3 regions of the Candidatus Allofournierella merdipullorum genome follow, and region 2 is predicted to be linked to each of the others. Evidence: a T-box and tRNA genes for the amino acid it is inferred to sense, from the RefSeq annotation. Region 2 holds a T-box; the other regions hold tRNA genes.

What was found. The T-box of region 2 lies ahead of pheS (phenylalanine--tRNA ligase subunit alpha). A T-box ahead of a tRNA ligase gene usually reads a tRNA of that ligase, here a tRNA-Phe.
Region 1: it has a tRNA-Phe gene. The T-box ahead of pheS (phenylalanine--tRNA ligase subunit alpha) is inferred to sense a tRNA for this amino acid. The anticodon was not compared.
Region 3: it has a tRNA-Phe gene. The T-box ahead of pheS (phenylalanine--tRNA ligase subunit alpha) is inferred to sense a tRNA for this amino acid. The anticodon was not compared.

The regions. Positions count from the first base shown of each region.
Region 1 is NZ_DBFNWJ010000058.1:5,596-7,780, forward strand. It holds gene ACMNAY_RS10445 (DUF1622 domain-containing protein) at 15-500, shown strand; tRNA gene ACMNAY_RS10450 (tRNA-Pro) at 794-870, shown strand; tRNA gene ACMNAY_RS10455 (tRNA-Gly) at 874-949, shown strand; tRNA gene ACMNAY_RS10460 (tRNA-Phe) at 957-1,032, shown strand; gene ACMNAY_RS10465 (dihydropteridine reductase) at 1,395-1,754, shown strand; gene ACMNAY_RS10470 (TetR/AcrR family transcriptional regulator) at 1,774-2,185, shown strand, end outside.
Region 2 is NZ_DBFNWJ010000051.1:7,501-9,685, forward strand. It holds gene pheT (phenylalanine--tRNA ligase subunit beta) at 1-360, opposite strand, end outside; gene pheS (phenylalanine--tRNA ligase subunit alpha) at 381-1,403, opposite strand; T-box leader at 1,461-1,692, opposite strand; gene ACMNAY_RS09610 (holo-ACP synthase) at 1,813-2,185, shown strand, end outside.
Region 3 is NZ_DBFNWJ010000043.1:139,558-141,742, forward strand. It holds gene radA (DNA repair protein RadA) at 1-170, opposite strand, end outside; gene ACMNAY_RS07790 (deoxycytidylate deaminase) at 191-679, opposite strand; tRNA gene ACMNAY_RS07795 (tRNA-Cys) at 792-866, opposite strand; tRNA gene ACMNAY_RS07800 (tRNA-Gly) at 900-975, opposite strand; tRNA gene ACMNAY_RS07805 (tRNA-Phe) at 982-1,057, opposite strand; tRNA gene ACMNAY_RS07810 (tRNA-Asp) at 1,064-1,140, opposite strand; tRNA gene ACMNAY_RS07815 (tRNA-Val) at 1,145-1,220, opposite strand; tRNA gene ACMNAY_RS07820 (tRNA-Gly) at 1,228-1,303, opposite strand; gene hslO (Hsp33 family molecular chaperone HslO) at 1,443-2,185, opposite strand, start outside.

The DNA.
Region 1 (2,185 bases), on a different contig from region 2:
GAGGAGGAGAGAACATGGAACTGATGGCGGGCATGGCTCCGATGGCGACCCCGATCCCGGAAGGGGTGACGAACGCCGACCCGATGTTTTTCAGCACGCTCTATGAGCAGCTCCACGAGGGCCTGGTGACTCTGGTGAACCTGTCGGTGGTGCTGCTGGAGTTCATCGGCGTGGGCGTCATCGTTGTGGCGGCGCTGCAGGGCATTCTGAACTATATCCGCCGTGACCCCCTGACCCGCCTCAAGCTGGCCAAGGGCATGGCCATGGGCCTGGAATTCAAGCTGGGCAGCGAGATTTTGCGCACGGTTGTGGTGCGTGAGTTCACCGAGATCGGGCTGGTGGCCGCCATCATCGTGCTGCGGGCGGCGCTGACCTTCCTCATCCACTGGGAGATCAAGACCGAGGAATCCCAGATGGAGCAGGAGCTGGAGCGGCGGCAGGCGGAGATCCAGGACATCACCGAAGAGGCCGAGGAAAAACGGGCCCAGCAGGAAAAATAAAAAAATTCGTCCCTCTGCATTGACGCGGAGGGACGAATCTGTTATAATAGCGAAAGTGCCCTTCTGGGATACGGGCGCCAGCCTTTTCCCGAACATAGCGGGATGTAGCGCAGTTCGGTGGGCGAAGCCGAGCGCCGCCGGTGGCGGATGAAGCGAGGCGGAGCCCTTGACGCGCAACAGAGCGGGCCAGCCGCCCTTCGGTGCGGCGCAGCACGCGACAATTGCGCTAAGGGAGCTGCGGCCCTCTTTATCAGTGCTTTTGGGCCCGATGGGCCTTAAAGATAGACAAAAGACGGGATGTAGCGCAGTTCGGTAGCGCGCCTGCTTTGGGAGCAGGATGCCGCAGGTTCAAATCCTGTCATCCCGACCATGTGCGGCTTTAGCTCATCTGGTAGAGCGCCACCTTGCCAAGGTGGAGGTAGCGAGTTCGAGCCTCGTAAGCCGCTCCATTTTTTTGCCTCTGTAGCTCAGTTGGTAGAGCAGGGGACTGAAAATCCCCGTGTCATTGGTTCGATTCCGATCGGAGGCACCACCGCGTCGGAGCAAAGTTCGCTTTGCTCCGACGCTTTTTTGCAAAAAAGCGTCATCCGCCCGCTCCCTTGCTCCTCCTTCTCCCCGCGAAACTTTGCTTCGCAAATTTCCGCGGGGGCCCCGGCCGCCCCAGGGGGCGGCCACGAGCGGCATATCGCTTGCGGCGACTTTTTTTGCAAAAAGTCACCGGCGCGCTCACTCCGCTGCGGCTCCTTTTCCCCGCGAAATTTTGCTTCGCAAATTTTCGCGGGGGCTCCGGCTTAAATCGTCACAACGGGCGAAGGGTGTCGTTCCTTTTTTGCCCCGCATCCTCTATGATGGTATCAGCAGCTGCGAAACCACATCACAGAGGAGAAACCTAAAATGAATACCGACAAAATCTTTGCAGAAGCCATTGCCAACGAGTACGCGCCCAAAGACACCTCCAAAGTCGTCGCCCTGCGCAAGCTGGACCGCCGGGCCAAAGCCCCGGCCAACATCTTCGCCTACGGCTTCGGCCTTTTGATGACCCTGGTCCTGGGGGTGGGCATGTGCCTGTCCATGCAGGTGATCGGAAACGGCGGCGTTCTGATGACGGGGGCGGGCATCGTCCTGGGCGTTTCGGGCATCATGGGTGTGGGCCTCAACTATCCCATCTACAAAAAGCTCCTGCGCTCGGGCAAGGAAAAATATGCCTTTGAGATCATGCAGCTGGCCCGGGAGATCAGCGAAGCAGGGGAGTGACCGCGGGGAGGGCGGCAGGATGAACAAGTCCGAGAGCAAATATTTCAACACCGCCGTGCGGATGGACGAGGCGCTCATCGCGCTGTTGGAGGAGAAGGACCTGGAGTATATCACGGTGAAGGAGATATGCCGCCGGGCGGGAGTGAACCGCTCCACCTTCTATCTGCACTATGAGACCATCGCCGACCTGGTGAACGAGACCATGGAAACGATCAACCGGCGCTTTGAGTTCTACTTCCCCCGCCGGGGCGAAGAGGTCCTGGGCGATCTGGACCGCCGGAAACGGGAAGAACTGGTGCTGGTCACCCGGGAGTATCTTTTGCCCTACCTGCGCTTTATCCGCGACAACAAAAAGGTCTACCGGGCGGCCTTCCGCGCCCCCGCCAGCATGCAGGTGGACGCCCGCTACGGGGAACTGAAACAGCACATCC
Region 2 (2,185 bases):
GCACAGCATGCCGCAGCTTTCCACGCCGCGAAGCACGCCCTTTTTGATCTCCACGCCGCCGGGCAGCTTGGAGCCGTCCAGCGCCACGGGCACAAGGTCGCCCACCTTGAGGTTGGCCGCGCCGGTGACGATCTGCAGCGGCGCAGACTGCCCAACCTCCACCTGGCAGATGACCATGTGGTCGGAGTCCGGATGGGGCACGATGGACACAATGCGGCCGATGACCACGTTTTCCACCGCGTCGGCGGCATTTTCGTAGCACTCCACCTTGCTGCCGGTCATGGTGAGCCGGTCGGCCATCTCCTTGGCGGAGCAGGTAAGATCGGCGAATTCCTTCGCCCAGTTCATGGGTAATACCATTGGTGTTGTCCCCCTTGTCCTCAGTTAAACTGCTTTAAGAAGCGCAGGTCGTTTTCGTACAGAAGGCGCATGTCGTCGATGCCGTAGCGCATCATGACCACACGCTCGAGGCCGATGCCGAAGGCGTAGCCGGTGTACTTCTCCGAGTCGATGCCGCAGTTTTCCAGCACCTTGGGGTGCACCATGCCGCAGCCCAGAATCTCGATCCAGCCCTCGCCCTTGCACATGGAGCAGCCCTTGCCGCCGCACTTGAAGCAGCTCATGTCCATCTCGGCGCTGGGCTCGGTGTAGGGGAAGTGATGGGGACGGAACCGCACCTTGGTGTCGGGGCCGTAGAGTTTTTTGATGAACACTTCCAGCGTGCCTTTGAGGTCGCTGAAGGTGATGCCCTCGTCCACAACCAGGCCCTCGATCTGATGGAAGATGGGGCTGTGGGTGGCGTCCACCGCGTCGGAGCGGTACACCCGGCCGGGGGCGATGATGCGGATAGGAGGCTTGCGCTTCTCCATGGTGCGGATCTGCATGCCGCTGGTCTGGGTGCGCAGCAGGATGTTCTCGGTGATGTAGAAGGTGTCCTGGGTGTCGCGGGCGGGGTGGGTCTTGGGGATGGTGAGCATCTCGAAGTTGTAGTGGTCCAGCTCCACCTCGGGGCCGCTGACCACGTCAAAGCCCATACCCAGGAAGATGTCCTTGAAGTCGTTCAGCACCAGATGGAAGGGGTGCAGGCCGCCCTGTTCCGGGCGCTTGCCCGGCAGGGTCACGTCGATGGTCTCGCCGGCAAGGCGGGCGGTGAGGGCGGCGTCCGCCAGCTCCTTCATGCGGGCGCGGATGCGCTCGTCGATCTCCTCGCGCACCTGGTTCGCCAGCGCGCCCACCACCGGGCGCTCTTCGGCGCTAAGTTTGCCCATCTGCTTCAGAATGCCGGTGAGCTCGCCTTTTTTGCCCAAAAAGCGCACCCGCAGCTCGTCCACTGCCTTCTCACTGTCGGCGGCGGCGATCAGCTGGCTCGCCGTTTGGCGGATCTGTTCCAATGCCTCTTTCATGTCGTTTCCTCTCTTTCCTTCGGGGGGCAAACAAAAACGGCCTCGCCCCCGTGTTTTCACAGGGACGAAGCCGGTAAAAGCTCCGCGGTACCACCCGGATTCTTGCTCTTTGAGCAAACACTCAAGCTCCCGCTAACGGGGGAATGCCGTCTCTGCCTACTGCCGAAGGGTTCAGCAAAGCCGCTCGGAAGGGAACTTCACCTCCGCCCCCACCGCAGGGCCCTTGCAGCCGGGGGGCCCCTCTCTGTGCCGGGAGAACGGCGCTACTTTCCTTCGTCAGCGCGTTTCACAGCACTTATGATAGCACACCCTTCGCCGTTTTGCAAGCCAAAAGGCGCATTTCATCGCCTTGTAAACTGCGCCCGGCCGTGATACCATAAAACTGTTACCGAAAAGGAGGGAACTGCGTATGGTCGCCGGCGTTGGCGTGGATATGGTGCGCATTGAGCGGATGGAAAAAAGCCTTGGCAGCGAGGCCTTCTGGCAGCGGGTGTTCGGGGCGGAAGAGCGGGCCTTTCTGGAAAAGCTCTCCCCGGCGCGGCGGGCGGCCAGCGCGGCGGCGAACTTCGCCGCCAAGGAAGCCTTTCTGAAAGCCTGCGGCAAGGGGCTGGGCGGCTTTTCTTTGGCGGACATCCAGGTGCTGCGGGCCGAGAGCGGCGCGCCCTACTACGCGCTGCGGGGCGCGGCGGCGGCCTGGCTGGCGGAAAACGGGCTGCATGTGAGCCTTTCTTTGAGCCACGAGGGCGGCCTTGCCGCCGCCTTCGCCGTGCTGGACCGGGCCT
Region 3 (2,185 bases), on a different contig from region 2:
CCGGCGGGACGGGCGGCTGTGCCGCGGGGCGCGGTTTTGGGCTCCGGGACCACCACGTCCTCCACCATCGTGTTCCAAGCCCCGCAGCTGGAGCAGCGGCCCATCCAGCGGGGGCTGCTCTCGCCGCAGTTGGAGCAGACAAAAATCGTTTTCAGCTTGTTATCCTTCAAAATACAGACCGCCTTTGCCCTCAGTATCCGAACACGCCCTCAAGCGACTCATCGTTGTCGATCCAGTCCTGAACACGGACCATACGGTATTCATTCCTTGTATCCCGGATATACACCTTTTCGATGCCCGCATTGATGACCATGCGCTTGCACATGGAGCAGCTGCTGGCATTTTTGACATAGTCACCGGTGGCCATATCGATCCCCACCAGATACAGCGAACTGCCCAGCATCTTGTCGCGGGAGGCGCTGATGATGGCGTTTGCCTCCGCGTGGACACTGCGGCACAGTTCATAGCGCTCACCCCGGGGAATCTTCAGCTTTTCGCGGATGCAGACCTTCATGTCATCGCAGTTTTTGCGGCCGCGGGGCGCGCCCACATAGCCCGTGGAGATCACCTCGTCGTTTTTTACGATCACCGCGCCGTAATGCCGGCGCATGCAGGTGCCGCGCTGAGAAACGCTTTCTGCCAGGTCCAGATAATAGTTTACTTTGTCCCGACGTTCCATTGGTTATGCTGCTCCCCTTTCTGATGTCGAGGTTATCAGAATTTCAGTATAGCACAGTCGACCCGCTGCGGGCAACAAAAAACACCGCAAACTGTTACGTTTGCGGTGTGGTTGGAGGTGCCGACCGGATTTGAACCGGTGAATGAAGGTTTTGCAGACCTTTGCCTTACCACTTGGCCACGGCACCAGATAAGAACCGAGGAGAAGTCGGTTCTGTTTTTGGAGCGGCTTACGAGGCTCGAACTCGCTACCTCCACCGTGGCAAGGTGGCGCTCTACCAGATGAGCTAAAGCCGCAGAAAATGGTGCCTCCGATCGGAATCGAACCAATGACACGGGGATTTTCAGTCCCCTGCTCTACCAACTGAGCTACAGAGGCAAAAAATGGCGACCCGGATGAGGCTCGAACTCACGACCTCTAGCGTGACAGGCTAGCGTTCTAACCGACTGAACTACCGGGCCACAATGGTGGAAGTTAACGGGCTCGAACCGCTGACCCTCTGCTTGTAAGGCAGATGCTCTCCCAGCTGAGCTAAACTTCCAAAAAAATGGAGCGGCTTACGAGGCTCGAACTCGCTACCTCCACCTTGGCAAGGTGGCGCTCTACCAGATGAGCTAAAGCCGCAAATCCATTGGTTTGCACCGCCAATCTCTTTTGGCGACGGTGTTTATTTTACCGCATCTTTCCTGCTTTGTCAAGACTATTTCTCAACTTTATTTTAGTTTCTCCAAAGATGTGCAAACCATATGGTTTTATCAGGATTTTACAGGGATTTCAGAAGCTTTGCAATGTCTACATTATAGGTCTTGACGCAGAACTGGCAGTTCACTTCCACACTTTTTTCTTCCTGCGCAAGGCTCTCCAGCTCCTGGCGGCCCATGCTCAGCAGCGCGCGCTCCACCCGCTGGCGGCTGCAGTCACATTTATAAGCCACATCGTATTCGTCCAGCACCTGCGGGTCGAACCCCTGCAGGACCAGATCCATGATCTCTTTGGGGCCCATCCCCTGCTGCAGAAGTTTTGTGACGCTGGGAGCCTTTGAGACGTTCTGCTCCAGCATGGAGATCTCCTGCTCGGTAGCACCGGGCAGAAGCTGGATCATATAGCCGCCCGCACACTGGATGGACAGATCAGGGTTGACCAGAACGCCCAGCGCGCACACGGTAGGGGTCTGCTCGCTGGTGGCGTAATAGGCGGTGATGTCCTCGGCCACTTCCCCGCTCACCAGCGGGATCTGCCCTACATAGGGCTCTTTGAGGCCCAGATCGCGCACGACGCTCAGAGTGCCGTCCTTGCCCACAGCGCGGCCCACGTCCAGTTTGCCGTCGCCGCGCAGAGGCAGCTCCATCACCGGGTTCTGCACGTATCCCTTGACGCAGCCCGCGCCGTCGGCTACAGCCAGTACGGTGCCGGCAGGTCCGCCGCCGTTGAGCCGGAGGGTCAGGGAATCTTTCTCACTTTTCAAAGTGATGCCCATCATGGAGGCAGCGGTGAGAAGCCGCCCAA